One region of the Nonomuraea sp. NPDC050202 genome, then DNA from elsewhere that is predicted to be linked to it. Evidence: riboswitches for the same ligand, from Rfam matches in the RefSeq annotation. Region 1 holds a riboswitch; the other holds the start of a gene.
The links. A riboswitch is a leader RNA that binds a small molecule or an ion and turns the genes downstream of it on or off. The one in region 1 is predicted to bind cyclic di-AMP.

Region 1 (14,485 bases):
CGCTGGCCTTCGACTACCACTCCAACGTGGCGCGGTACGAGATCTGGCAGGCGTGGCTGCGCGCCCACACCCCGCCCACGCTCATCACGTGGGGCCGCGACGACCCGTTCTTCCCCGAGCCCGGCGCCCGCGCCTACCTGCGGGATGTGCCCGGCGCCGAGCTCCACCTGTTCCCCACCGGGCACTTCGCGCTGGAGACGCACCTGGCGGAGATCGCGCCGCTCATCGCCGCCTTCCTCGACCGGACGTGGGGCCGGCCGTCCGATTCGCGTGGCTGAACGGCCCGTCAGCCCAGGTCGTCCAGGCTGACCTCCCTGACGGAACCGTCGGGCCGGTAGGTGAACATCCTGGGCTCGCCCATCCGTGCCACGACGGCCTCGAACTCCGCGCGCCGCTCCTCCGGCGTCGGCCCGTCCGGGTCGATGACGGTGAAGCCGAGCAGTTCCACGGCCTCCGCGTCCACGTCGCCGGGCTCGACCGAGCCTTCGACGGTGAAGCCGAGCAGCTCGCGCAGCGCGTCCTCGCCCAGCTCCAGCGGGTGGAACGGCAGCGGGTACGGGCCCTCGTCCGGCCGGCCGGGCGTGGGCGGGACCGGATGTTCGCCGTTCCAGTAGGGCAGCTCGAACGGGTACGGCTCGCCGATGTCCTCGATGACGCCGTTGCCCGGGGAGAGGCTGAGCGAGCGGACGAGGCGGCCGTCCTCCCAGACGGCGAAGGCGACCCAGTCGACGACGCTGTGCATGGCGTGCAGCACGAGCCGGCGGCCCTTGCCCGCCTCGACGAGGTGGGCGGGGAACCGCGACGGATTGTCGATCATGAAGTGCGCGCAGCAGATGAGCTCGGCGCCGGGGAAGCTGGTGGCGTAGGCGATGACGCCGGTCTTGGCTCCCATGCGGGCTCCCGGGGGTGAGGGAAGCGGATGAAGAGGCAAGGTAGCGAGCCGGTCCGACAGAACCCCGGAACGCGACGAGCGCGCGTCCCCTCGGTGGGGACGCGCGCTCGTCGCGTCACATGGAAGGCAAAGAGCGATCTCTCGGCCTGGAACGTTCCGTCAGGAGGCGTACTGCGGGTAGCCGTAGCCGACGACCTGCGACTTCGGACGGATGCGCTCCTCGACCCGGCCGTTGCCGGTGTTGCCCTCGATCGTCGAGATGGTGCCGTTCTGGTTGTCCTTCACGACGAACCCGACGTGCTGGATGTCGCTCAGGCTCTTGCCACCGTCCCACGCGAAGAACACGACGGCGCCGGGCTTGGCGACGGTGCCCCAGCGGTTGTTGGCGGCGAACCACTTGGCGTGGGCGACGGTGTAGGCGTCCCAGCCGACCTGCGGGCGGGCGCCGGTCTGCTCGCCGACCCAGGAGACGAACATCGAGCACCAGGCGGCGTTCAGGTACGCGGCGCGGTTGCCGCCGTCGCGGGCGACGGTCTCGGCGGCGCGCTGGGAGCTGGCGTACCACTGCTGGAACTTGGTGCCGCCGCCGGCGGCGTTCTCCGAGGTGCCGACCTGGGCCTTGGCCATGGCCAGGACCTGGGCGGCAGTGACGTTGATCTTGGTCTCGGCACGGTCGTCCGCCGCGCCGGCCTTGTGGGCGGCGATGGCGGTGTCCGGGTGCCTGGCGGCGGTGGCCGCGGCGACCCCCGTGGCGGTGTCGGCGTTGGCCGTCATGGCGTTGACGCCGAGGGCCGAGGCGATGACGGTGGCGCCGAGGGCGGCGCGGGCGATGTTGCTCTTCGAGACAGCGGTAATACGGTGCTTGGCCATCGAGGGAGGTGCTCCTTGCTTCCATGCCGCTTACCGGGTTAGCTGACGGGCTCGGGCGTGGAAGCTGCCCTACGGCACCGGAGTGCCGATTCGCCCCAAAGACATGGGTCCCCGGTTCCGCCCTGAGGCGGATTCAGCGGTCGCAGGACGATCCTGCGATGTGTCGTGCGATGGTCTGACATAGCCGGACAAACCGGGCGTATGCCTCAAGATGCCCCATAAGGTAATACATGAGGCAAGAGGATTACAAATCCATAAAAGCCCAGCTAGGCAAACTGCCTGCGAGCGTCGGCCAGAAGCCCCAGCATGGCAAGGGATTCGTCAAGAGGCATGATCGAGGATTCGGTCCTGCCTTCGGCCGTGGCGGCGCGGACTTCGCGAAGCTCTCCGGCGTATCCGTTGTCCGCCGGATCGAGCACATGCTCTTCCGGCTCCATGGAGGGCCCGGTGAGAACGATCCGCTGCGGAGCCCAGAACGGCGCCTGGAGGTCCGCCCGCATCCGAGTACCTACAACACAGGCCGTGTTCGGGTAATTCCCGAGCAATGAGGTCGCCACGAGAGCGTGTCTGCCGCCGGGGTAGAGCAATACGCCGGCCGCCTCCGCATCCACCCCGCTCGGGGCCAGGGAGCCCGTGATGCGCAGGTCAGCGGGCATGCCCAGGAGGAGCTGGGCCAGCCCGAACGGGTAGATCCCCAGGTCGAGCAGGGCCCCGCCGCCCAGCTCCGGCGCCCACAGCCGGTGGGCCGGGTCGTAGGGCGCCGCGAAGCCGAACGATGCCTGCACCGAGCGCAGCTCGCCGAAGCGGGGATCGCCCGCGATGCGCTGGACCAGCGGGTTGAACCGCATCCACATGGCTTCCATGAGGAAGACGCCCGCCTCGCGCGCCAGGCGCACCATCTTCTCCGCGTCGTCCACGGTGGCCGCCAGCGGCTTCTCGCAGAGCACGGCTTTACCTGCGGCGATGGCCAGCTCGGCGACCTGCAGGTGCTGCGCGTGCGGGGTCGCCACGTAGATCGCGTCCACCCCCGGGTCGGCGCACAGCTGCTCGTAGGAGCCGTACGCCGACTCGGCCTCCAGCGTGGCGGCCAGGGCCTGCGCCCTGGCCAGGCTCCGCGATCCGACGGCGGCCACCCGCATGCCGGGCTCGGCCGCGATGGCGGCCCCGACCGTACGCGCGATGCCGCCGGTCGCCGCAATTCCCCAAGTGAAATCTCGCACGCGGAGATGTTATAGGGGAGGTAAAGGAAGGGTTATGGGGGGATATGTCATTAATGGCGTGATGCCACAAATGTCACGCCAGTCACTTACGTCATGTTGAACGTGTCGGGGTCCGGCCCGAGCCGCTGCCCCTTGTTCAGGGCGCCGATGGCCGACATGTCCTCGGTGTCGAGGATGAAATCGAACACGCCGATGTTCTCCTTGATCCGCGCGGGCGTGACGGACTTCGGGATCACCACGTTCCCGAGCTGCAGATGCCAGCGCAGCACGATCTGCGCGGGGGTCCTGCCGTACTTCTCCGACAGCACCGCCAGCGCCGGGTCCGACAGCAGCCCCTTGCCCTGCCCCAGCGGGCTCCAGGCCTCGGTCAGGATGCCGTTGGCCTCGTGGAAGGCCCGCATCTGGCGCTGCTGCAGGTACGGGTGGAGCTCGATCTGGTTGATGGAGGGCGTGATGCCGGTCTCGTCCATGAGCCGGGTGAGCGTGTCCACCGTGAAGTTGGAGACCCCGATGGCCCTGACCCGGCCGTCACGGTAGATCTTCTCCATCGCCTTCCACGCCTGCACGTACCTGTCCTGCTGCGGCACCGGCCAGTGGATCAGGAAGAGGTCTATGTGGTCCAGGCCCAGCCTGGCCAGGCTCTCGTCGAAGGCGGCCTCGGCGCGGCCGTGGTCGCCGTTCCACAGCTTCGTGGTCACGAACACCTTCTCGCGCGGCAGCCCGCTCCCGCGCACGGCCCGCCCCACGCCCTCCTCGTTGCCGTAGGCGGCGGCGGTGTCGACGTGCCGGTAGCCGGCCTGGAGTGCGGTGGCGACCGCCTGCTCGGCCTCCTCGGCCGGGACCTGCCAGACGCCGTACCCGAGTTGCGGGATCTGCACGCCGTCGGTGTTGAGCATGAGCGAATTCATACCCTCCATTGTTCACGCCGCGTTTCTGGGGGCTTAAGGCGGTGGGGCTAGCTTGAAGCGGTCGTTAACGCGCCATCACCCCGCTGGGAGGGCAACGAGTGGTCGAACAGGCGTCGGCCTGGGTGGAGTCCCCGCTCCAGATGCTGTGCGCCGTCGAGGCCCACCACGCCGGGCTTCTCGGCCCCGAGACGGCTGTCGTGCCCCGGGCAGGGCTGCGGCCGCTGAAGGCCACGCGCCGCGAGCTGCGCTCCCTGGGGCTGCCCGACGGGCTGGTGCTGGCCGAGCCGCGCGAGCGCATGCCCAGGCGCGTGCAGGCCGTCGGGGACGCCTTCTCCGGCAAGGTGCAGCTGCGCTGGCTCACCTCCATGCCGGGCCGCATCGTCATCGTCGACGACGGGCTGGCCACGCTGCGGCTGCTCGAACTGCTCGCGGCGGGCCCGTACCGGCCGCTGCTGCGCGCCCGCGCCAACCGCACCAGGCTGCGCGCCGCGCTCGGCCTGGCGGCGGCGCTGCGGCTGCGCCTGAGCAAGGTGTCCGTCTTCACCGCCCTGAGCGTGGACGACAAGCTGGAGGCGGCCGTCCGCCGGGCGGGCGTCGACCTCGTCCGCCACGACTTCGCCTGGCTGCGGGCCCAGCCGCCCAGCGCCGAGGGCCCCGCCGAGCGCACGGTCGTGCTCGGCACCTCCCTGGTACGCAACGGCCTCGTGCACCGCGACCACTACCTGCGCTGGCTGACCGACCTGGCCGCGCGCGAGCCGCTGGCCTACTACCCGCACCGCCGCGAGGACCCCGTGGACGTCGCCCTGATCCGGGAGCGCCCCGGCATCACCGTCCACGACGCCGGCGCGCCCGCCGAGCTGACGCTGCGCGGCCTGGACCCGGGCCAGCGCGTGCTCAGCCTTCCCTCGACCGCGATCACCTCGCTGCGGGTGCTGCTGAGCCCGCGCGGCGTCGCCGTCGAGCCCGTGGACGTTCCCGATGACTGGTGGACCAGCAGGGCGGCCCCCGCCCTGCGATCGCATTTGACCGGAGTGTCCAGTTGAAAGTGTTGGCGGTCGCCGACTCCGACTCGTATCTGAAATGGGCGGCCTGCCTGCTCGGTGACCTGCCTGCGGGCTGCGTGACGGAGCTGGTCGTGGTGCGCACGCCGATCGCCCCCTCGCCGGAGCAGATCGCCGCGGCGGTCAACGGCCGGGCGGGCGCCCCGCCGCCCGTGCTGTCCGCGCGGTCCGTGCGGCGGCTGGCCGAGCGGACCCGGCCCGACGCGATCGTCGTGGCCTGCACGGGCCCCGTGGTGGACGTGCTGGTGGCCGAGGTGCTGAACGACCTGCGGCCGCGGCCGGTGTTCGTCAGCGGCCTGCCCGGCATCTCGGTGCCGGCGACGGAGAAGGCATGGTTGTTCCGCAGCGGCTGCGACCTGTTCGTGGTGCACAGCGAGCGGGAGGTGGCCGAGTTCTCCGAGATCGCCTCCAGGCTCGGCGGGGGAGGGGCGGTGGGCCTGGCCCGGCTGCCGTTCCTGCGGCCCGAGCTGACCGCGCGGGGCGGCAACCGGGTGGTGTTCGCCACGCAGGCCAAGGTGCCGCGAGGGCGGGAGGAGCGCGAGCGCATCCTGCTGTCGCTGGCCGAGCTGGCCGCGCGCCGCCCCGACCTCGACGTGGTGGTCAAGCTGCGCGCGCTGGAGGACGAGCGGCAGACCCACAACGAGCGTTTCCACTACCAGCGGCTGTGGCGGGAGCTGGGAGAGCCGGGGCGGCTGGCGTTCGAGGCCGGTTCGATGCAGGATCAGCTCCAGCGGGCGGCCGGGTTCGTGACGGTGAGCTCGACGGCGGCGCTGGAGGCCATCGCGATGGGCGTGCCGTCGCTGGTGCTGCGCGACTTCGGCGTCAGCGCCGAGATGATCAACCTGGTGTTCGAGGGCAGCGACCTGCTGGGCACGCTGGAGGAGCTGGCGGCGGGCGAGTTCCGCGAGGCCTCCGGGGCCTGGTGCGCGGCCAACTACTTCCACCCGGCCGCGCGCAACGACTGGGCGGGGCTGCTGAGCGGGCTGGTCGTCTCCCGGCCGCGCGTGCCCGCCAAGTCGCTGCTCGACGGGCCGGAACACGCGGCGGGACGGCGCCGGGCCCGGCTCCGCGTGGAGGTGCCGCCCAAGATGTTGCGGGTGGGCTACCGGGCCAAGCGCCGCATGCGCCGCTACCTCAGATCGCTGACCTGATCTTCCTGCGGATCCTGGTGAACGCGCTGGGCTTGCCTCCCGAGACGAAGCCCAGCGTCTCCAGGCGCTTGCGCTTGAAGTAGCGCGGGTCGAAGTCGATGCTGTCCGGCCGCAGGCCGGGGTAGGTCTCGGCCTGCATGCAGTACCCGACGGAACGCACGAGCGCCTGCAGGTCCGTGACCGGCGGGCGCTCGACGTGCCCCTCGGGCGACAGCCTGGGGAGCATGGCGTCGACGATGGTGGCCGGGATGCGGTTGCTGTTCTCGTACGGGGCCAGCCGCTCCAGCACCAGGTCCGTGCCGTACGAGGCCACCTGCAGCCCGAAGTAGCGCTGCGCGGTCACCAGCCCCGTGGAGAAGCAGCCCACCACCAGCTCGGGCCGCAGCGCCGCGAAGCACACCTCGGCGGGCACGCTCTCCCCGGCCACCGACAGCCGCACCCCCAAGGGCGCGGCGGCGGCGCGCAGGAGCTGGGCGTGCCGGCGGCCGGCGGCCGGGTGCGGCTTGAACACCACGTCGGTGCAGCCGCGGGCGACCAGGGCCCTGAGCATGGTCTCGTGCAGCCCGGCCTCCTCCTCCGGCGTGAGCAGCTCCAGCGCCGACAGGTACTGGCCGAGGATGATCGCCTGCCCGGCCATCATGTCGGGCGCGGTGGCGGTGACCTCGTGCACGATCGACAGGAACCGCTCGTCGGGCAGGATCTCGGGGGTGACGCCGTACTCGCTGAGCAGCAGCGGCTTCAGCCCCGGCACCAGGTCGAGGTGGATCAGCCGCTCGATGCGGCGGAAGATCTCCGCGGGCAGCGGGTCGCGGGTCGGGCCGTAGCTCATCAGCCCGTCGGAGTAGACCGAGATCGGGCAGTCGCGCACCAGGCCCGCGATCGTGCGCGCCGGAGGCACCGCGATCGACTCCAGCACCAGCTCCTCGACCCCGTCCAGCTGCCAGTGGGAGCGGATGAGGCGCTCCATCATCGGCACCTCGATGACGCGGGCCCGCCAGTCGGAGGGGTGCAGCGGCGCGATCAGCTCGTTCCACGAGTGCACCTCCTCGAAGCGGGAGCGCAGGGCGGCGAAGCCGGGCGTCCTGTCCAGCGGGGTCGCCACCTCGGGGATGGCCGCGTTGTTCGAGACGATCAGGACGCGGCGGCCGTCGCCGAAGCGGCCCTCGTCGATGGCGGCCGCCAGCGACATCGCCCCGAACAGCGTCGAGGCGTAGAAGACCTTCACCTTTAGGACTCCTCCCGGTCGCGGCGGACCCGGACGTGCGGGCTGGGGGGCAGGTCGGGCACCAGGGCCCGCAGGGTGGTCTCGCGTTCGACGGACATCCGCGACACCGACTCGGCCACCAGCTCCGGCGGCAACGCCCGCACCATCTGCGCGCCCCGCTCCTCGAAGCGGGCGCGCAGCGCCGGCGTGAGCCGGTCGCCGATCTCCAGGTGGTGGGCGAGCAGCGCGCAGAAGTTCCGTGCGGCCTTGGGCAGGAACTCCGGCTCCAGGTCCTTGAAGACCAGCTCGAACGCGTCGAAGAAGTGGAGCTGGCGCTCGTCGCCCACCTGGGTCAGCGACCCCGACACCATGCGCCGGTAGAACACCCCGGCCAGCGACGCCACCGCGAACGTGGCGGCCTCCCTGTGCAGCCGCCAGATCCACGGCCGGTCCTCGGCGGTGTGCAGGGAGCCGGGGAAGTGCAGCAGGTCGCCCAGGGAACGCCTGTAGACGCCGGCCCAGGCGTACGGGTAGTCCACCATGGTCCGCACCTCGGCCGGCAGGATGGCGTCGCGGGGGACCAGCACCGTGCCCCTCGGCGCGGACAGCGGGGCCCGGTGCACGACCCGTTTGCGGCCCTCCACCTGCACGTGGTCGACGCGCACGAAGTCGCAGCCGAGCCCGTCGATCGCCTCGACGAGCCGCGCCAGGTAGCCGGGGGCCAGCCAGTCGTCGCCGTCCATGAACGTGACGTACCGGCCGGTCGCGGCCGACAGGCCCGCGTTGCGCGCGTCCGCCAGCCCCACCGGAGCGGGGTTGCGGATCACGACCAGCCCGGGCAGCTCACCGATGAAGTCGTCGATGATGTCGCCCGTGGCGTCCACGGACCCGTCGTTCACGATGATGAACTCGAAGTCGCCCCGCGCGTTGCGGGACAGCGAGGTGAGCGCGTCGGCGATGAAGCGCTCGCCGTCCCGGATGGGCACGACGACCGAGAGCGTGATCAATGTTGTCGTTTCTTCCTGATGGGTACGGTCAGACGGTCACCCGGCGAAGGCGGGCCTTCGGAGCCTCCTCACCGGGGAAGACCCGCTTGACGCCGTCGCCCAGGGCCTGCTCGATGATGCGGATGTCGCGGACGAGGTGCTCCAGCCCCGACGGCTCCAGCGAGGCGGCGTGGTCGGAGCCCCACATGGTGCGGTCGAGGGTGATGTGCCGCTCCACGCACACGGCGCCGAGCGTGACCGCGGCCAGCGAGATCTGCAGGCCGCGCTCGTGGCCGGAGTAGCCGACGGGGACGCCGTACCGCTCCTGGAGCGTGGTGATCGTCCGCAGGTTCGCCTCCTCGGGCGGCAGCGGGTACGTGGACGTGGCGTGCATCATGATCAGCTTGTCGGTGCCGAGGATCTCCACGGCGGCGTCGATCTCCGACAGCGTCGACATGCCCGTCGACAGGATGACCGGCTTGCCGGTGGCGGCCAGGGCGCGCAGCAGCTCGTGGTCGGCCACGCTGGCCGAGGCCACCTTGTGCACCAGGACGTCCATCTCCTCCAGGAACTCCACCGACGGCACGTCCCACGGCGAGGCGAACCAGTGCAGCCCGCGCTCGTCGCAGTACTTGGCGATCTGCGTGTACTCGTCGTGGCCGAACTCGGTGCGCTCCTTGTACTCCAGGTACGTCATCTCGCCCCACGGCGTCTGCCGGATCTGGCCCTTCTGCTCCTCGGGCACGCAGATCGCGGGGGTGCGCTTCTGGAACTTGACCGCCTGGCAGCCCGCCTCGGCGGCCACGTCGATGAGCTGCCTGGCCAGGTCGAGGTCGCCGTTGTGGTTGATGCCGATCTCGCCGATGACGTACACCGGCTCGCCGTCGCCGACCAGCACGTCGCCGATCGCCACCGGGGCGAACTGCGGCCTGGTGCGCACCTGCACGGGAGCCGGCTCGGGCGCCGGACGGGCGGCCACGACGCGGTCGCACAGCTCGCGCACCGCGCCGGACCCGCCGGCGGTGGTCAGCACCACGCGGGCGGCGGCGCGCACCCGCGGGTGCGCCTCGGGGGTGGCGATGGGCCAGCCGACCTCGCCCATCGGGCCCAGGTCGTTGACGTCGTTGCCGACGTAGGCGACGCGGGCCGGGTCCAGGCCCTCGATGCGCAGCCAGTCGCGCAGCACGGTGCGCTTGTCGGCCAGGCCCTGCAGCACGGGCACGCCGAGCTTGCGGGCGCGGGCGGCCACCACCGGGTTCTGCTCGGTGGACATGATCAGCACCTTCACGCCGGAACGCTTCAGCAGCGAGACGCCCATCCCGTCGGAGCGGCTGACCAGCACCATCTCGCGGCCGTCGGAGTCGACGTAGGCGCGGTCGTCGGTGTGCACGCCGTCGAAGTCGGTGATGACGGCGTCCACGTCGATCGGCTCGGGCTGGTCGATGAACGGGGCGAGCGCTCGCACGAGCTCCAGGTCCTCCGGGTTGTCGATCTCGATGGCGTGCTGGGTGGGCACCGGCTGGACGGCGATCTCGCCGAAGAAGCGGTGGCCGTGCTCGCGCAGGCCCGCGGTGCGCATGACGTAGAAGGCGCCGTTCTCGCGGAACTCCGGCGCGCGGTCCTGCCGGCGTTGCCTGACGGCCGGGTCGTGGTTGACGCCGGCGCCCGTGGCCGTCCAGAGGAACTCGTGCGTGGGCAGCCCGGACACGACCGAGTCGGCCTCGCCGTCGAGCACCTTGCGCACCGCCGCGGACAGGTCATCGGGGTCGATGAACGCGCTGGTGGCCTGCACCAGCACGACGATCTCCGGGTCCTCGCCGAGGGCGTCGAGCGCGTGCAGCACCGCCGACTCGCTGGAGGCGGTCGCGCCGCTCAGCTCCGCCGGGCGCTCCACCACGATCGCGCCCGCCTCCCTGGCGGTCTCGGCGATCCCGTCGTGGTCGGTACTGACCACGACCTGGTCCACCAGCTCGGCGCGCAGGCAGGCCCGCACCGCCCGGGTGACCAACGGGACGCCCCCGACCAGGGCGAGGTTCTTCAGGGGTACGCCCGCCGAACCTCCGCGGGCGGGAACAACGGCCAGGACTCGCAAGGTGTCTCCTCAGTGCATCGGATTGCACCCAGAAGCTAGAGGGCCGGATTGAACGGCCAGCGTCACCACCATTAACTTTCCATGGGGATCCGGTAGAGCAACTCTGGCCGGCCCACCCCGCCGTACTGCGGAACGCGGGCCGCCACACCCACCTCGACCAGGTATTCCAGGTATCTGCGGGCCGTCACTCGGGACACTCCGATCGCGTTCGCCACGGCCTGCGCGCCCACCCCTTCCGGGTGCGCGCGCAACTGTGCCGCCACGGTGTCCAGAGTGTCCTGTGCCATGCCTTTCGGCAGCTCCGAGGGACCGCGCAGGGTGCCGAGCACCCGGTCCACGTCGCCCTGCCCCACGGCCAGGCCCGCCTCCTCCTTGAACCGGGCGTAACGCGACAGCTTTTCCGCCAGTGTCGCGAACGTGAACGGCTTGAGCAGGTACTGGGAGACTCCCAGCGACACCGCTGAACGGACCATGGCCAGATCGCGAGCGGAGGTGACCGCGATCACGTCGCACATGAGGCCGCCCGCCCGTACCGCGCGGCACACGTCCAGGCCGTGCATGTCGGGCAGGTAGAGGTCGAGCAGGATGAGGTCCACGGGCCGCCTGCGCAGGAAGCGCAGGGCCTCCGCGCCCGACCTGGCCACGCCCGCCACCTCGAAGCCCGGCACCCGCTCGACGAAGATGCGGTTGGCCTCGGCGGTGATCTCCTCGTCCTCGACCACCAGCACGGAGATCATGGCTTCGGCAGCCTCACCGTGAACGTCGAGCCTTCGGCCTCGATCGTGCCGCCCAGCCGCCGCACCGCCTGGCCCACCAGCGCCAGGCCGAGCCCGCGGCCGTCGCCCTTGGTGGTCCAGCCCTTCTCGAACGCGCCCGTGCCGGTCAGCCCCGGCCCGTTGTCGGACACCCTGATCAGCACGTGCCGCTCGCCGGCGCTCAGGTGCACCTCCACCCTGGAGGCCGCGTCGATGGCGTTGTCGATCAGGTTGCCCACGATCGTGACCAGCTCGCGGGCGTCCAGGCCCAGGTCGTCCAGCTCGCTGTCCTGGCTGATCACCAGCTCGGCGCCGCGCTCGGCCGCCTCCGCGCTCTTGCCCAGCAGCAGCGCCGCCAGCACCGGCTCGCGTACCGCGCCCACCACCCGGTCGGTCAGCTCCTGCGCGGCCCGCAGCTCCGCCGTGCCCAGGGCCACCGCCTGCTCGGTACGGCCCAGCTCGACCAGCGTGATGACCGTGTGCAGCCGGTTGGCCGCCTCGTGCGCGGCCGAGCGCAGCGACTCGGCGAAGCCGCGCTCGGCGTCGAGCTGGCCGGTCAGCGCCTGCAGCTCGGTGTGATCGCGGACGGTGACGACCGTGCCGAGCCTGCTGGCGGCGCTGTTGACGGCCAGGACCCGGTCACCGGCCAGGTGGATCCGCTCCTCGCCGGCGGCCGGCACCTCCTGCAGGCCCAGCTCCCGCACGTGACGGCCCTCGGCGTCGGCGGGCAGGCCGAGCATCAGGCGCGCGGCGTCGTTGCACAGCGTCAGCGTGCCGTCCCTGCCGATCAGCAGCAGCCCCTCCCTGACGGCGTGCAGCACCGCGTCGTGATGCTCGTGGATGCGGCCCAGCTCGACCGGCCCCAGGCCGTGCGTCTGGCGGCGCAGCCGCGCGGTGACCAGCCAGGTGCCCGCCGCGCCCAGGCCGAGTGCCAGCGCCACGATCAGGCAGCCCCAGGCGAGCTGGCCGCGCAGCCTGGCGCTGATTCTGTCGATCGTGATCCCGGCGCTGACCAGTGCCCGTACCCGCCCGTCCGCCATGACCGGCGTCACCGCCCGCTTGGAGGCGCCCAGCGTGCCGGTGTAGGTCTCGGTGAACGTCTCGCCGCGCAGCGCCGGTTCGATGTGGCCGAGGAAGCGCTTGCCGATCTCCGCCTCGTTCGGGTGGGTGTAGCGGGTGCCGTCCGTCTTCATGATGGTGATGAAATCGACCCCCGTCGCCGCTCGCGCCCGCTGCGCGTACGGCTGCAGCCGCACGGTCGGGTCCCGCTCACCGAGGGCCTCCAGCACGTCGGGCGAGGCCGCCACGCTGACCGCCACGGCCCTGGCCGTGGCGCCCGCCTCCTCCTGCAGCAGCTCGTGGGCCTGCAGCAGGGCCAGCACCGCGCCGCCCGTCGCCGTGACGGCGACCACGAGCAGCTGCAGGACCAGCATCTGCCCTGCCAGGCTCCAGCGCCGCATCGGGTTCCCCTCCATGTACGAAACTTACGCAATGGTGACCTGCATCACTCGTGAGGCGCATAGTCGCACATCGAGAAGGTCCCTCAAGAACCGCCGGAGAACCCCCCTATGCGCGATCGCACTCGCTATCTCTACCTGGCCGTCATCGTGGCGGTCCTGCTCGGGATCCTGGTCGGCTTCATCTGGCCGGACGTGGGCAAGGAGCTCAAACCCCTGGGCACCGGCTTCGTGGCGCTGATCCAGATGGTGATCGGCCCGATCATCTTCTGCACGATCGTGCTCGGCATCGGCTCCGTACGCCAGGCCGCCCAGGTCGGCAAGGTCGGCGGGCTCGCCCTCGGCTACTTCATCGCCATGTCCACGGTCGCCCTGGTCATCGGGCTGATCGTGGGCAACGTCATCGACCCGGGCTCGGGGCTGCAGCTCACCGACACCGCCAGGCAGGCCGCCGAGGCGGAGGCGGCCAAGGGCGCGGACGCCAGCACCGTGGACTTCCTGCTCGGCATCATCCCCGAGACGGTTGTCTCGGCGCTCACCGACGGGTCGGTGCTGCAGGCGCTGCTGGTCGCGCTGCTCGCCGGGTTCGCGCTGCAGGCCATGGGGCCCAAGGGCGCGCCGGTCCTGCGCGGCGTGGAGCACTTCCAGCGGCTCGTGTTCCGCATCCTCGCCATGATCATGTGGGCGGCGCCGGTCGGCGCGTTCGGCGCGATCGCGGCCGTCGTGGGCGCCACCGGCCTCGAGGCGCTCAAGAGCCTGGCCATCATCATGGTCGCCTTCTACGTGACGTGCGTGCTGTTCGTCGGCGTGGTGCTCGGCACGATCCTGTGGCTGGTGGCCCGGATCAACCTGTGGTCGCTGCTGCGTTACCTGGGCCGCGAGTTCCTGCTCATCCTGTCCACGTCCTCGTCGGAGACCGCCCTGCCGCGGCTCATCGCGAAGATGGAGCACCTGGGCGTCAGCAAGACCGTGGCCGGCATCACCGTGCCGACCGGCTACTCCTTCAACCTCGATGGCACCGCGATCTACCTGACCATGGCCACGCTGTTCATCGCCACGGCCACGGGGTCGCCGCTGGAGTTCGGGGAGCAGATCGCGCTGCTGCTGTTCATGATGATCGCCTCCAAGGGCGCCGCCGGCGTCACCGGGGCGGGCCTGGCCACCCTGGCGGGCGGGCTGCAGGCGCACCGGCCCGAGCTGGTCGACGGGGTGGGCCTGATCGTGGGCATCGACCGCTTCATGTCCGAGGCCAGGGCGCTGACCAACTTCGCCGGGAACGCGGTGGCGACCGTGCTCGTCGGCACCTGGACCGGGGAGTTCGACCGGGATCGCGCGGAGCGGGTCCTGGCCGGCCAGGCGCCGTTCGACGAGGCCACGCTGCTGGACGACGACGATGACGCGGACGGGCAGGACGGCGAGCCGCGCGAGCCGGCCAAGGAGATGTCCCCGGCTTAGCCGTGCCGGCACGGGGAGGCCGCGGGCCCGGCCGGGGAGGCCACGGGCCGCGGCCTCCCCGGCGTTCGCCGCGTTCGCCGCGTTCGCCGCGTTCGCCGCGTTCGCCGCGTTCGCCGCGTTCGCGGCGTTACAGCTTGCGGCCGATCCCCGCGTACGCCATCCGCGCCATGTCCTCGTCCACGAAGACCGGGTTGAGCGGGTCGTGGAACGGCCAGACCTGGTGCGCCGGCAGCCCCGTGGCCAGGCCGGGCGGGATGAGCTCGAAGTCGCCGAAGAAGGCGTGGATCTCCGTCCCCGGCCGCGGCGTGAAGTCGGCGTTGGCCTTGCGGTAGAAGTCCGTGACCTGCGCCGCCCGCTCCGAGGCCACGTCGTTGGTCACGTGCGAGATGGCCAGGTAGCTGCCGGGCGCCAGGGCGTCGCGGTAGGCGGCCATG
Region 2 (14,485 bases), on a different contig from region 1:
TCTCGGGGTCGAGCTGCTCCTCCGCCAGGATCGTGTTGTAGTAGTCGGCGCACACGCCGAGCGGTCCCGCCGTCGCGCCGCAGTCGCACTGAGCCATGGCGGGCACCCTAGCGAGGCGGCCCCGGGCCCGTCGACGGCATTTCGGGCGCTCGTAAGCTGTGATCGATGCGTGTGCGACCGATCTCCCGTGAGGCTCTCGTCGAGGAGCTGGCCGAGCTGATCTCCGCCCGGCCCCAGGGCGCGTGGGTGCGGGTGGCCGTGGACGGGGCGCCGCCCGCCCGGCCGGGGGCGCTGGCCGACGAGCTGGTGGCGCCGCTGCGGCTGCGCGGCCGGCCCGTGCTGCGCGTGTCGGCGGGCGACTTCCTGCGGCCCGCGTCGCTGCGGCTGGAGTACGGCAGGACCGACCCCGACGCCTTCTACGACGACTGGCTCGACGCCAAGGCGCTGCGCAGGGAGGTGCTGGAGCCGCTGGAACCGGGAGGGCCGGGGCAGGTGCTGCCGGCGTTGTGGGACAGCGGGATCGATCGGGCCTACCGGCTGCCGTACACCGCGCTGCCGCCGGGCGGGGTGGTGCTGGTGGACGGGGCGCTGCTGCTGGGGCGAGGGCTGGCGTTCGACGTGAGCGTGCACGTGTGGCTCTCGCCCGGCGCGCTGGAGCGGCGGACGCCGGAGGGCGAGCGCTGGACGCTGCCCGCCTACGAGCGGTACGAGCGGGAGGCGCGGCCCCAGGAGGCGGCCGACGTCGTGGTACGCGCCGATCATCCGGACCGGCCGGCGGTGCTGGTCCGGTGAACTGCGGCGGCGCAGACTGAGGCCATGATGCCCAGCGACTGGTACAACATCGTTCCCGATCTGCCCGCCCCGCCGCCTCCGCCGCTGCATCCCGCCACGCGGCGGCCCGTCGGCCCCGACGACCTGGCGCCCCTGTTCCCCATGGAGCTGATCGGGCAGGAGGTCAGCGGCGAGCGGTACGTCCCGATCCCCCAGGAGGTGCTGGACGTCTACCGGCTCTGGCGGCCGACGCCGCTGATCCGGGCGCACCGGCTGGAGCGGGCGCTGGGCACGCCGGCCAGGATCTACTACAAGTACGAGGGCGGCTCCCCCGCCGGGTCGCACAAGCCGAACACGGCGGTGCCGCAGGCGTACTACAACGCGCGCGAGGGCGTCCGGCTGCTCACCACCGAGACCGGCGCGGGTCAGTGGGGGTCGGCGCTGGCGTTCGCCTGCGCCCAGTTCGGCCTGGAGTGCCGGATCTGGATGGTGCGGGCCTCCTACGACCAGAAGCCCTACCGCCGCTCCCTCATGCAGGTGTACGGCGCCACCGTGCACGCCAGCCCCTCCGCCGTGACGGGGGTGGGCAGCAAGATCCTGGCGGACGATCCTGGCTCCCCTGGCAGCCTGGGGATCGCGATCAGCGAGGCGGTCGAGGTGGCGGGCGCGTCACCCGACGCCAGGTACGCCCTCGGCTCCGTGCTCAACCACGTCCTGCTGCACCAGACGGTGATCGGCGAGGAGGCGCTCGCCCAGCTCCCTGAGATGCCGGACCTGGTGATCGGCTGCACCGGCGGCGGCTCGAACTTCGCCGGCCTGGCCTTCCCCTTCCTGCGGGAGAAGCTGGCGGGCCGGATCCGGACGGTGTTCCGGGCCGTGGAGCCGGCGGCCTGCCCGTCGTTCACGCGCGGCGCGTACGCCTACGACTTCGGCGACACGGCCGGCTTCACGCCGCTGCTCAAGATGCACACGCTGGGGCACTCGTTCGTGCCGGACCCGATCCACGCCGGCGGGCTGCGCTATCACGGCATGTCGCCGCTGTTGTCGCACATGTACGAGCTGGGCCTGTTCGAGGCGGTGACCCGCGCCCAGAACGAGTGCTTCGAGGCCGGCGTCCGCTTCGCCAGGACCGAGGGGATCGTGCCCGCGCCCGAGCCCACGCACGCGCTGGCCGAGACGATCGCCGAGGCGCTGCGCTGCAAGGAGAGCGGCGAGGAGAAGGTGATCCTGACGGCGCTGTGCGGTCACGGTCACTTCGATCTGGGGGCCTATGACCGGTACCTGGCGGGCGAGCTGGAGGACTACACGCTGCCGCAGGACCGCATCGACCAGGCGCTGACCGAGCTGCCGTCGTGAGCCGCCCTGGCGGGTGAGCCGCGGGTGGCCGCCGGAAGCGGGCGGCCACCCGCCGGTCATCGCGCCGTGGGGCGCTTGCCGTGGTTCGCCTTCTTCTTCTTGCGTGCCCTGCCCTTGCGTGCTCGCCTGGCCATAAGCTCGCCTCCGATGATCGGTGAGCCCTCACCGTCTCCTGCCGCGCTGACCAGCGCAAGCGTTCCCGCGTTAACTAACATTCCCCAACAATCCCGTGTCATAATTTGGTGGAATCTGTTGGAAGGAGCGGGCGTGCTCGCACAGCAGCGACAGCAGGCGATTCTCGAACGCGTGCGCAGCAACGGCGGCGTCCGGGTGGCCGACCTCGTACGCGAGCTCGGCGTCTCCGACATGACCATCCGCCGCGACCTCGAGGTGCTGGCCGAACGCGGGCTGCTGGAGAAGGTACACGGCGGCGCGACCGCGCTCGGCCCCGGCTCGACCGAGGAGCCCGGCTTCACCGCCAAGTCCGCGCGCCAGCAGCAGGAGAAGGAGGCCATCGCGCGCCACGCCGCCACGCTCGTCCGCCCCGGCACGGCCGTGGCGCTGTCGGCGGGCACCACCACGTGGGCGCTGGCCCGCCACCTGATCGGCGTGCCCGAGCTGACCGTGATCACCAACTCGATCCCGGTCGCCGACGTCTTCCACCGCAACCCGCGCGCCGATCGCACGGTCGTGCTGACCGGAGGCGTACGCACGCCGTCCGACGCCCTGGTGGGCCCCGTGGCCGTGGCCGCGATCCGCCGCCTGCACGTGGACACGCTCTTCCTGGGCGTGCACGGGATGAGCGTGCGTGCCGGGTTCACCACGCCCAACCTGCTGGAGTCCGAGACCGACAGGGAGCTGGTGACGGCCGCGACCCGGCTGGTCGTCCCCGCCGACCACACGAAGTGGAACACCGTCGGCATCAGCACCATCGCCGAGCTGAGCGAGGCCGACGTGGTCATCAGCGACGCGGGGCTGCCGGAGGACGCACGCACCGAGCTGGCCGAACGGGCCGGAGAACTGATCATCGCGGAGGCCTCGTCTTGAAGCGCACCATCACCCATCTGGCCGACGGCCGGGAGCTGATCTACTTCGACCGGCGTGACGACGCCGACAGGAGCGCGATCGACCGCCGGACCCTGGAGCCCCGCCCGGTGGCCTCCGAGCTGCGGTACGACCCGCTGACGGAGGAGTGGATCGCGATCGCCGGGCACCGGCAGACGCGCACGTTCCTGCCGACCGGTGGCACGGCCGAGTGCCCGCTGTGCCCGTCGTCGGACACGCGGTCGTCGGAGATCCCGTCCTACGACTACGACGTGGTCGTGTTCGAGAACCGATTCCCCTCTTTCTCCACAAATATCGGGACTTATGGGGAGCCGGGTGGACTGAGCGAGGTCCGTCCGGCCGTGGGGCGGTGCGAGGTGGTGTGCTTCACCTCCGACCACTCCTCCTCCTTCTCCAGGCTCTCCGACTCCCAGGTGGAGCTGGTCATGGAGGCGTGGGCCGACCGTACGGCCGAGCTGTCCCAGATCGAGGGCGTGGAGCAGGTGTTCTGCTTCGAGAACCGGGGCGAGGAGATCGGCATCACGCTGGCCCACCCGCACGGCCAGATCTACGCCTACCCGTACGTGACGCCCAGGACCAAGCTGCAGCTCGCCACCGCCGGGCGTTACACCAAGGGCAACCTGTTCGCCGACGTGCTGGCCGCCGAGCGGGAGGCGGGGACCCGGGTGGTGGCCGCCAACGAGCTGTGGACGGCCTTCGTGCCGGCCGCCGCGCGCTGGCCGTTCGAGGTGCACCTCTACCCGCACCGGCAGGTGCCCGACCTGGCGGCGCTCACCGAGGAGGAGCGGGCGGCGTTCGCGCCGCTGTACACCTCGGTGCTGCGGGCGTTCGACGGGCTGTTCGACATGACGATGCCGTACATCGCGGCCTGGCACCAGGCGCCGGTGCGGGAGGGCAGGGAGCTGGCGTACCTGCATCTGGAGCTGTTCAGCATCAGGCGGGCACCGAACAAGCTCAAGTTCCTGGCAGGATCGGAGTCCGCGATGGGCGCCTTCGTGAACGACGTGCTGCCGGAAGAGGCGGCACGCATGATTCGATCACAGATAGATCACTAATGGATTTCTAGTTAAGGTCGCATTACTCGTGATCTACCACTAATATCCCCATATGCACCGGCCGTAACGGCCGCAGCATGCCTAATCCCGGGCGCCTCGCCCGGGAGCCGGGGACCCAAACCGCACCTGGGGTGAATCCGCTACGGCGGTAGGGAATCGCACCTCCCATGCCCGAACCCGTCAGCTAACCCGGCCGGCAGAGGGAGAGGAAACATCCACGTGGCGGCTTCGTCCCCCGCGATCCTTGCCATCGGCCTCATCACCGCCACCGCCGTCGCCCTGTCGGCGGCCCCCGCCTCAGCGGCGCCCAAACCGACGGAAGCCGAGCTCCGTACCCAGCTCAAGCAGCTCAACAGCAAGGTCGACAAGCTCATCGAGCAGTACAACCTCAAGCGCGTCGAGCTGGCCAAGGCCCAGGAGGCCGCCAAGACGGCCGCCGCCAAGCTGGCCGCCGCCGAGCAGACGCTGGCCGGCGCCGAGCAGCGGGTCGCCGACATCGCCCGCCTGCGCTACCAGAACGGCGACCCCTCCTCGCTGCCGGGCTTCATGCTCCCGACGGACGCCGACAGCGCCGCCCTGCTCGAACAGCTCACGGCCGAGCAGCAGGCGCTCGTCGCGATCGTGGCCAAGGCCCGCGACGACAAGAAGAAGGCCAGCGAGGAGGCCGCCGCGCTGACGGCCAGGATCAAGTCGGACGCGGCCGAGGTGGACGAGCAGCGCGACGAGGCCGAGGACGTCATCGAGGACATCAAGGACAAGCTCGAAGACCTCATCCCGTACGGCACGGGCCGCAACGCCAACGGCACCTGGGCGCCCGAGCTGCCCACGGGCACCGACAACATCACCTCCCGTACGCGGCTGATGAAGGCCCAGGTGGAGAAGAACTTCTCGCTGCCGTACGCGGTGGGCTGCTTCCGCTCGGGCTCCAGCGGCGAGCACCCGCTCGGCCGGGCCTGCGACTTCATGATGAGCGCGGGCGGCGCGATGCCCACGGCCGTGAACAGCGCGCTCGGCGACCGGATCGCAGCCTGGGCGATCAAGAACCAGGGCAGGCTGGGCATCAAGTACGTGATCTGGAAGCAGCGGATCAACCAGGGGTCCGGCTGGCGCGCCATGTCCGACCGCGGCAGCGTCACCGAGAACCACTTCGACCACGTGCACATCTCGATGAACTAGCGAGCCGAAGGGTCAGGGCCGCTCGGGCGCTCGCGGGACGAGCAGCCCCCGGTTGAACGCCTCGGTGACGGCGGCGGCGCGGTCGCCCACGCCGAGCTTGGCGTAGATGTTCAGCAGGTGGCTCTTGACCGTGGCCTCGGTGATGAACAGCCGGGCGGCCGCCTCACGGTTGGTGTTCCCCGCCGCCACGAGTTCGAGCACCTCCAGCTCACGCTGGCTGAGCAGTTGCGGCGCGGGTGTCCTGACCCGGTTCATCAGCCGTGCCGCCACCGAAGGGGACAGCACGCTGTCGCCCTTGGCGGCGGCCCGCGCGCCTCGCAGCAGGTCCTCCCGGGGAGAGTCCTTGAGCAGGTAGCCGGTGGCGCCCGCCTCGATCGCCGGAAGGACGTGGCTGTCGCTGTCGTAGGTGGTCAGCACCAGCACGCGCGCGGTGACGCCGAGCCTGGTCAGCTCCTTGATCGCGGTGAGCCCGTCCATGCCGGGCATGCGCAGGTCCATCAGGATCACGTCGGGCCCGGCCTCCTGGGCGAGCCGTACGGCCGCGGCGCCGTCCGCGGCCTCGCCCACCACCTCGAACCCGGGCGCGGAGGCGAACATGCTGCTCAGCCCGTCCCTGACAACGGGGTGGTCGTCCGCGATCAGCAGTCGGATCGGGGTCTCGGCCGTGTGGTCGATCATGCGTGGCTCCCGGTCGGCGGAGTGGGGACGCGGGCGGAGATCCCGGTACCCAGGCCCGGCTCGGACTCGATCTGCAAGGTACCGGACAGTCCTTCGACGCGCTGGCGCATGATGGTCAGGCCGAAGCCGCCGCCGGACGGCTGCCGTGACATGGCCGTGCCGGCTTCGAGGCCCGCTGGATCGAAGCCCCTGCCGTCGTCACGTACGTCCAGTGCGACCTCGTGCTCCAGGTAGGACAGGGTCACCCCGACCCTGGTCGCGTGCGCGTGCTTGGCCACGTTGGCCAGTGCCTCCTGTGCCGTGCGCAGCAGCGCGAACTCGGCCTCCGGTGTCATCGGCCGTACCGTGCCGGTCGTCGTGACGTGCGCGGGCAGCCCGTGCAGCTTCGACCACCGGCCGGCGACGTCGGCGAGCGCGTCGCTCAGGCGCGCGGTCCGCAGCGGCTCGGGCCGCAGCGCGTCGACCGAGCGCCGCGCCTCGGCCAGGCTCTCCCTCGCCAGGTTCTTGACGGCGTCGAAGGGCCGGCGCCACGGCGCCGGGACCTCGTGCATCTGCTCGGCCGCCTGGAGCTGCGCGATGATGCCGGTCAGGCCCTGCGCCAGGGTGTCATGGATCTCGCGGGCCATCCGCTGGCGCTCGTCGAGCACGCCCGCCTCCCTGGCCTGGGCGAGCAGCTGGGCGTGCAGGCCGGCGTTCTCGGCGAGCGACGCCTCCAGCAGCCGGTTCGTCCGGCTCAGCTCCTCGAGGGTCTGCTCGCGCCGCTCCTCCTCCCTCTCGGCGACCCGCAGGACCCAGGCGCAGGCGCACATCATGACGATGTTGAAGGCGACGATGGTCACCAGCATCGCCACGCCGAACGCGTCCGTCCTGGGGATGCCGGACGCCTGCGCCGTACCGGCCAGGACCGCTGCGCCGGACACGCCCAGCAGCCGCCACGGCCAGCGCAGGACCGTGAAGGAGTAGATGTAGGCGGCAGGGGTGAAGAGCCCGAAGGCGGGTTGGCGGGCCACGAGGACCGCGGTGAGCACGAGCAGCCCCGCGACGAACATCCCCATGATCCGTGGCCGGCCCCACCAGCCGGGACGCAGGGTGAACATGCCGAGCATCCACGCGGCCGCCAGCCCGCACAGGCCGAGGTCGACGAGCAAGGAGCCGTCCACCCCGTCCGCCATGATCACCAGGATCGCGACGAGGAGCACCAGCAGCGCGTACGGAACCACGTTGACCAGAAGGAACGGCGGCTGTTGCGGAATCTTCCTGCTCACGGCTCCCTCTCCCGGCAGGATTCTATTCCCAGCGGAACCAGCGGATCGCGGCGAACGCGCACACCACCGCGTACGCCGCCAAGGTCTGAGCCCTCGATGCACTCCACGGTCCTGCGTTGCGAACCTCGATCACTGGCGGCATGCGTGCGTCCTTCCGGGCTCGGCCCCCTCGGGGTTGACGCGTTCAGCCCGCTATGACCAAGGCGTGCGCCGGCACCGGCCAGGAGGCGGGACCTGGCCGGCGGACGTTCCCGTGGGATCACCCGCACGCCGAAGGGCAGAACCTCACCTCGGGGTAGCGCGATGACGGCTTGTCCAGGAGCGGCCGCCGCTGCCCCTTCAGGTGCTGGTCGAGGAAGGCCGCCACGTACGTGCGGGTGAGCTCGGCGGAGCGCTGCGCGGGCAGGGCGCCGTAGGCGGGCGTGATGCCGAGGGAGCCCTGCAGCAGCGGGCCGTCGGTGAAGGACTGGTGATCCGCGCCCGTCACCACGATCCAGCGTTTCCACCCGGTCAGCAGCTTCCAGTCACGCTCCCACGAGGGGTCCCGGCCGCCGGGGACGTGCTCCGGCGCGCCCACGAACAGGAACGGCCGGGAGAACCCGCTCTTCGGGATCCGGGCGTACGTGGTGCCGTCCAGGTTGATCCCCGCGCGGATCCGGGGGTCACGCACCATGGCCGCCAGGGCGCTGGCCCCGCCGATCGACTGCCCCGCCATCGCGATCCTGGAGCGGTCGAGCACCGCGGAGCCGTCCCACTTCGACGGGAGCTGGTCGAGCACGAACGAGACGTCCGCCGCCCGGCCCCCCACCACGCCCGTGCCGAAGCCCGTGTCCGCGTCGCTGTCGCACGCCAGGCAGCCCGCGACCGTCCCGTCGGCCAGGGTCGTGGCGTAGCTCTCGTAGGGGTGGTCGATGCCGGCCACCACGTACCCGCGGCTGGCCAGGTCCTCGGCCAGGGACGTGAGCGTGCTGACCGGCTTGGTGAAGCCGGGCGAGAGCACCACCAGCGGCAGCTCCCGCCCGGCGGGCTCGGCACCGGCGACGGCGTTCGTCCGCGTCCTGCTGAGCGTGTCCAACGGGACGGCCGCGCTCCTGACCCCCTTCAGCAGGAGCTGCGACTCCTCGGCCGACATGTACGGCGCCCGCTGCCCGTCCCGCCGCTTCGCCGGGTACCACAGCGTGACCTTCAGCTCCCTGGCGTCGGCGTCCAGGTTCCAGGGGTCGGGCCGGGAGGTGTCCTTCAGGTGCAGCACGGTGGTGCCGACCGGGTGATCGCCCGTGGGCGCGGGCAGGGTGGCGGGGCCGGACGGCGGGGGTGACACGGCGGCTGGTCTGGGCGGGGTGGGCGCGGTGCAGGCGGATGCCGCGAGGACGGCCAGCCCGGCGAGCGCCACCGCTATCGGTCTCATGTTCCCTCACTCGTGCAGCAGGGTCAGGGCGTGGGCCAGGGCGGGGTCGCGCCCCGCCGCCGCGTCACGCGGGGTCGGGGACACGTGGTGGTCGGGCGGCACGCCAATCCGGTCCACCACCTCGCGGTTCGGGCCGAGGTGGTGCTTGGCGGGGAAGCTCAGCACGGTGTTGTTGGCCAGCAGGTACGGCTGCGCGGGCCCGGAGATGACGCCGGCCGTCCTGGTGCCGACCAGGTGGCCGATCCGCAGGTCCTTCACCGCGGAGCTGACGTGCTCGCACGCCGAGGCGCAACTGCGGTCGATCAGCACGGTCAGCGGCAGCCCCAGCAGCTCGACGGTGTCGTCGGTGCGGAAGGCCTCGCACGTGCCGTCCACGGCGCACTGGTACCCGGTGACCTTGCCGTGGACGAACGCGCTCACCAGCCGCACCGCCTCCGCGGGGATGCCGCCGCCGTTGCCGCGCAGGTCCAGCACGACGCCGGTGAGCGTCCTGCCCTCGCGCATCCGGGCGATCGCGTTGAGCGCCCGCTTCGCGGAGTCGGGGGCGAACCCGGACAGCCGTACGTAGGCGGTGTCGTCGTCCAGCAGCTTCGACCGCACCACCTGCAGGGCGGCGAGGTCCCGCTGGTAGAGGCCCGGTTTGAGCGTCACGGTCCACCGGCGGCCGGTGCTCTCCCGCAGCAGCCCGAGCCGGACCGGGCGCGCTTCCGGGTAACGGGGGTAGAGGGCGGCGATCGCGGGCGTGGGCTCGCCGTCGATGAAGGGCGCCGAGCCGTTGATCGACTCGATGACGTCGCCCGGGCGCACCCCTGCGGCCTGCGCCGCGCCGCCCTGCACGGCGGTGACGAACAGCGGCGGGACAGCGGCGCCCGGGTTGACGTCCACCTGGGGGCCGTTGACGTTCGCCTCGAGGCCCAGGCCGTAGCCGTCGCCGTCGTAGTAGTCGGGGTGCCGCCTCGCGCCGTGCGCCCAGCGGGCGTGGTTGTCGCCGAGACTGGCCACGACGGCTTCGAGGGTGACGACCGCCAGCCTGTCGCGCAGGTCGGGGACCTGGTCGGCGATCTTCCTGTAGACGGCCTCGAAGGCGGCCCAGTCGGCCTTCCTGTCGCCGGTCAGCGCCGGCATGGTGGCCTCGGGCACGTCGCGGCCGTTGCGGTTGAGCTCCTGGGTCAGGGCGGCGAATCCCGAGGTGAGCAGCGTGCGGGCGTCGAGCGTGGCGCCGCTGTAGTAGTGGGTGAGCAGGCAGAGGTAGGCCTGCTCGATGACGTCGATCGTGGTGGCCGTCTCCGCCCCGGGAGCCCCCTGGGGGCTCGCGCAGACCGTGCCGGCGGCGGTGCTCGCCTGGGGGCGTGGCGGCGACGGGGCCGTGCAGGCCGCCGCCAGGAGGAGGGCGAGCCCGGCTGTCACCGTCCTGATGACGGTCATGACAGGCGCCTCCTGATCCACCAGAAGGACGACCAGGTGAGGCCGAGGGTGAGCAGGGCGTAGATGCCGGTCTCGATCCACTGCAGCGGCCAGAAGCGTTCGAGGGGCTGGTAGGTCGCCTGCTGGCGGTAGCCGAGCCCGTTGATCTCGACCATGCACGCGTTGCCGCCCTGCGGTCCGGCTCCCGACAGCGCGCAGGGCCCCGACGTGGTCGAGACCGGGACGACGCCCATCTCACCGCTGGCGGCGATCTTGCGCCCTGACGGGTCGACGAGATCGCTGGACAGGACCCAGGAGCCCGTACGCCCGGGGATCGCCGCTGTGAGGTTCACCGAGAAGACGCCCTCGCGGCTGATGCCCAGCCCGTCGATGTTCTCCCTGCCGAGCTCGAAGGTGGCCGTGACCGGCGGGATCAGATGGGGCCTGGCCAGGAGGGGCATGGTGATCTGGACGGCGGCGAAGACGACCAGGGTCAGGGCCATCGCGGGCAGGGTGCGGCGCACCAGCATGCCCACGGTCACGCCGAGGGCGAAGGCGAAGGCCGCGTACCCGAGGGGGGCGATCCCGCGCGCGCTGAACACCAGGGGGTCCATGAGCGCGAACCCCTCGGGGGCGGACTGGTCCAGCGGCCCTGCCCACCAGGTCACCGCCAGGCCGCTGACGCCGGCGGCGGCCGTGGCGACCAGGCCGGTGAACCCGAGCTTGATCATCAGCCATCGGGTCCTGGTGATGCTCTGGTTCCACACCAGCAGGTGCGTGCCCGCCTCCAGCTCGCGGGTGATCAGCGGCGCTCCCCAGAAGAGCCCGACCAGGGCGGGCAGGATCAGCACGACGAGGGTGCTCGCCAGGAACGGCATCTCGTAGTCGTCGAAGAACCGGTCGTAGAAGTTCTCGCAGTCGTCACCCGGTGTGCAGGAGGCGAGCCCGGCGGTGTAGTCGGCGGCCAGCCCCGAGCCGGTCACGAGCAGGACGGCGGCGAGCAGCACGAGCAGGACGGCCGTCATCGTGGCCGCGCCGCGGAACTGCCGCCAGGTCAGCCAGATCATCGCAGGGCCTCCAGGTCGGCGGCGGTGGAGTGGTCCATGTAGGCCAGGACGAGGTCCTCCATGCCGAGCCGGCTGACCGTCCAGGCCGGGTCGGCGACCGGGGCGTCGCCGTGCACGACGAAGGTGCTCTGCCGGTCGGTGTGCCGGGCGGAGACGACGTGCCCGCCGGCGGGCGGGTTGCCGTCGGCGCGGCGCGGGCCGGTGAGCCGGTGGTGGGCGGCCAGCAGGTCCTCGGCCCTCCCGGCGACCCGGACGCGCGAGTCGACGAGCACGATCAGGTAGTCGCAGGTGCGTTCCAGGTCGGAGACCAGGTGGGAGGAGAGCACCACGCTGAACCGGTGCTCGGCGGTGGCCTCCATCAGGCCCTGCAGGAAGTCGCGGCGGGCCAGCGGGTCGAGCGAGGCGACCGGCTCGTCCAGGATCAGCAGGTCCGGCCGCTTGGCCAGGCCGAGGGTGAGGGCGAGCTGGGCGCGCTGGCCGCCGGACAGCTTGCCCGCGCGGTGCGCGGGGTCGAGGCCGAGCCGCGCTATCCGCTCCCGCGCCAGCGCGGCGTCCCAGCCGGGGTTGAGCCTGGCGCCCAGCCGCAGGTGCTCGGCCACGGTCAGGGCGGCGTAGACGGGGGTGTCCTGGGCCACGAAGCCGACCCTGGCCAGTTGCGCGGGACCGGCGGCGGGGCGGCCGCCCAGCACGCCGATGCCGCCCGCGGTGGGCTCCAGAACGCCGGTGGCCAGCTTCAGCAGCGTGGTCTTGCCGGCGCCGTTGGGGCCCACCAGGCCGACGACGTGGCCCTGGGGGATGTCGATGGTGCAGTCGCGCAGCGCCCAGCGCCTGCCGTACCTCTTGCCCAGCCCCTGCGCCTCTAAGACAGAAGTCACGCCATGTCCTCCTGAGCAGCGTTTATCGCTTTATCTAGTGTCCTAGTACTTTAGGAAGGCGGATGTATGGGGCCGGTAAAGAGGCACGTGCGAGGCCGCTAGAACGGCAGCGGCGGGGCGGACGGCGCCTGCGGCAGGGCGGGCAGCCAGGAGCGGGCGGGCAGCAGCGACTCGCACGCCCGCAACGCCGCCCCGTACGTGCCGGACAGGACGTCCACACGCTCGCCCTTGATCTCGAGGTTGATCAGCCCTTCGGGCGAGAACGTGACCTCGGGGAAGCCGGGCAGTCCGTGCGAGCGCATGCAGGCCGTGAACGCCCTGCCGTCCTCGGTGGGCGCCGCCTCGGTGGGCGCCGCCTCGGTGGGCGCCGCCTCGGCGGCGGGGAGCCCGCTCAGCCCGGCGACGAGAACGACTCCCGCCAGGACCATCTTTCTGATCATCATGCCTCCGTTCGTCTCGGGTGACCCCAGGTAAGCCGGGCGGCGGTTACAGGGCGGTGACGCCGATGGTTACCCCGCTGTAACCCCCGTTGCGGGCATCCTGGGGATCATGAGGGTGTTGGTGGTCGAGGACCACGAGGAGCTGGCCCTGACGGTCGCCGCGGGGCTGCGCCGCGAGGGCATGGCCGTGGACGTGGTGCTCGACGGGCCGGACGCGCTCGAACGCGCCGGCGTCCACCACTACGACGTGGTCGTCCTCGACCGGGACCTGCCGGGCCTGCACGGTGACGAGGTGTGCCGGTCGCTGGCCGCCTCGGGGAACCCGGCGCGGATGCTGATGCTGACCGCCGCGGGGTCGATCGACGACAGGGTGAGCGGGCTCGGCATCGGCGCCGACGACTACCTGCCCAAGCCGTTCGCCTTCGCCGAGCTGGTCGCGCGGATCCGGGCGCTGGCCAGGCGGTCGCAGCAGGCCCTGCCCGCCGTGCTCGTCCACGGTGACCTGCGGCTGGACCCGGCCACCCGGATCGCCACCCGCGACGGGCGCCGGCTGCCGCTGAGCCCCAAGGAGTTCGCCGTCCTGGAGCTGCTGCTGGCCGCCCAGGGCGCGGTGGTCTCCGCCGAGCAGCTGCTGGAGCGCGGCTGGGACGAGTTCGCCGACCCGTTCACGCACACCGTGAAGGTGACGATCAGCCGCTTACGCCGCAAGCTCGGCGACCCGCCGCTGATCGAGACGGTCCCGCAGGCCGGATACCGGATATGAGGCGGACCGTACGCCTGCGCCTGACCGCGCTCTACGGCGGCCTGTTCCTGATGGCCGGAGTGGTGCTGGTCGCGCTCATCTACCTCCTGGTCAGGTACTCCCCCTTCCCCGCGCCACCGGCCGCCCCCGCGCCGTTCGGCGGGCTCGCCGTGCCCGTCCCCGCACCGCGCGCGGCCCAGGCCGACACCTTGAGCAGGCTGCTGGTCAACTCCCTGATCGCGCTGGCCGTCATGGCGTGCGCGGCGATGGTGCTGGGCTGGTTCATGGCCGGGCGCGTGCTGCGGCCGCTGGGTGAGATGACGGCGACCGTACGGCGCATCACCGCCGACCGGCTGGACCGGCGGCTGGCCGCGTCGGGGCCCGACGACGAGCTGAAGGGGCTGGCGGACACGTTCGACGAACTGCTGGACCGGCTGGAGGCGGCCTTCACCGCGCAGCGGCGGTTCGTCGCCAACGCCTCGCACGAGATGCGTACACCCCTGACGCTGCAGCGCGCCATGGCCGAGGTCGCGCTCGCCGATCCGGAGGCCGACGCGGCGGCGCTGCGCGGCGTGCTGGAGCGCGTCGTGGCCGCCGGCAAGCACCAGGAGCGCCTCATCGAGGCCCTGCTCGTGCTGGCCCGCAGCCAGCAGGGCCTGGCCCGGCGCGAACCCCTCGACCTGGCCGTGATCGCCGGGCAGGCCCTCGACGAGCATCCGGGGATCAGCCTCGGATCCGACCTCGGCCCGGCGCCCGCGTCCGGCGACCCCGCCCTGATCGAGCGCCTGGTCACGAACCTGCTGGACAACGCCGTGCGCTACAACGTGCCCGGCGGCCGGGTCGAGGTGGCGACGGCCACGCGCGCCGGCCGTTCCGTTCTCAGGATCGCCAACAGCGGCCCGGTGATCCCGCCCGACCAGGTGCACCTGCTCCTGCAGCCGTTCCAGCGCCTGGACAGCGGCAAGCGGGCGAGCGGCGACGGGCTGGGGCTCGGCCTGTCGATCGTGGCCGCCATCGTCGAGGCCCACCACGGCACGATGGACGCCCGGCCCCTCCCGGGCGGCGGGCTCGACGTCACCGTCACCCTGGAGCAGGGGTGAGGCGCCTGTCGCAGGAGCACGGCGCCCGCGCGGGCGCGGGCGCGGTGCTCAGTTCGTGAGCGTGAGCGGGTTGACGAGGTCGG

Region 2: it holds a riboswitch for cyclic di-AMP, as region 1 does, so the genes downstream of both, AB0I79_RS26260 (hypothetical protein) here and AB0I79_RS04205 (CHAP domain-containing protein) in region 1, are expected to answer to the same signal.

Annotation. Positions count from the first base shown of each region.
Region 1 covers NZ_JBFALF010000001.1:863,113-877,597, forward strand. Annotated here, with positions in the region: gene AB0I79_RS04195 (alpha/beta hydrolase) at 1-278, shown strand, start outside; gene AB0I79_RS04200 (hypothetical protein) at 287-892, opposite strand; gene AB0I79_RS04205 (CHAP domain-containing protein) at 1,052-1,762, opposite strand; cyclic di-AMP (ydaO/yuaA leader) riboswitch at 1,775-1,911, opposite strand; gene AB0I79_RS04210 (Gfo/Idh/MocA family oxidoreductase) at 2,029-2,982, opposite strand; gene AB0I79_RS04215 (aldo/keto reductase) at 3,069-3,890, opposite strand; gene AB0I79_RS04220 (hypothetical protein) at 3,989-4,933, shown strand; gene AB0I79_RS04225 (DUF6716 putative glycosyltransferase) at 4,936-6,102, shown strand; gene AB0I79_RS04230 (polysialyltransferase family glycosyltransferase) at 6,086-7,327, opposite strand; gene AB0I79_RS04235 (glycosyltransferase family 2 protein) at 7,330-8,313, opposite strand; gene AB0I79_RS04240 (N-acetylneuraminate synthase family protein) at 8,342-10,384, opposite strand; gene AB0I79_RS04245 (response regulator) at 10,456-11,121, opposite strand; gene AB0I79_RS04250 (sensor histidine kinase) at 11,118-12,614, opposite strand; gene AB0I79_RS04255 (cation:dicarboxylase symporter family transporter) at 12,708-14,051, shown strand; gene AB0I79_RS04260 (SAM-dependent methyltransferase) at 14,179-14,485, opposite strand, start outside.
Region 2 covers NZ_JBFALF010000010.1:16,660-31,144, forward strand. Annotated here, with positions in the region: gene AB0I79_RS26235 (DUF5946 family protein) at 1-97, opposite strand, end outside; gene AB0I79_RS26240 (uridine kinase) at 166-792, shown strand; partial or broken gene AB0I79_RS26245 (TrpB-like pyridoxal phosphate-dependent enzyme) at 811-2,127, shown strand; gene AB0I79_RS26250 (DeoR/GlpR family DNA-binding transcription regulator) at 2,395-3,174, shown strand; gene galT (galactose-1-phosphate uridylyltransferase) at 3,171-4,247, shown strand; cyclic di-AMP (ydaO/yuaA leader) riboswitch at 4,316-4,460, shown strand; gene AB0I79_RS26260 (hypothetical protein) at 4,467-5,423, shown strand; gene AB0I79_RS26265 (response regulator transcription factor) at 5,436-6,101, opposite strand; gene AB0I79_RS26270 (sensor histidine kinase) at 6,098-7,366, opposite strand; gene AB0I79_RS26275 (alpha/beta hydrolase) at 7,626-8,774, opposite strand; gene AB0I79_RS26280 (S41 family peptidase) at 8,781-10,199, opposite strand; gene AB0I79_RS26285 (ABC transporter permease) at 10,196-11,245, opposite strand; gene AB0I79_RS26290 (ABC transporter ATP-binding protein) at 11,242-12,120, opposite strand; gene AB0I79_RS26295 (hypothetical protein) at 12,219-12,563, opposite strand; gene AB0I79_RS26300 (response regulator transcription factor) at 12,670-13,323, shown strand; gene AB0I79_RS26305 (ATP-binding protein) at 13,320-14,402, shown strand; gene AB0I79_RS26310 (site-2 protease family protein) at 14,451-14,485, opposite strand, start outside.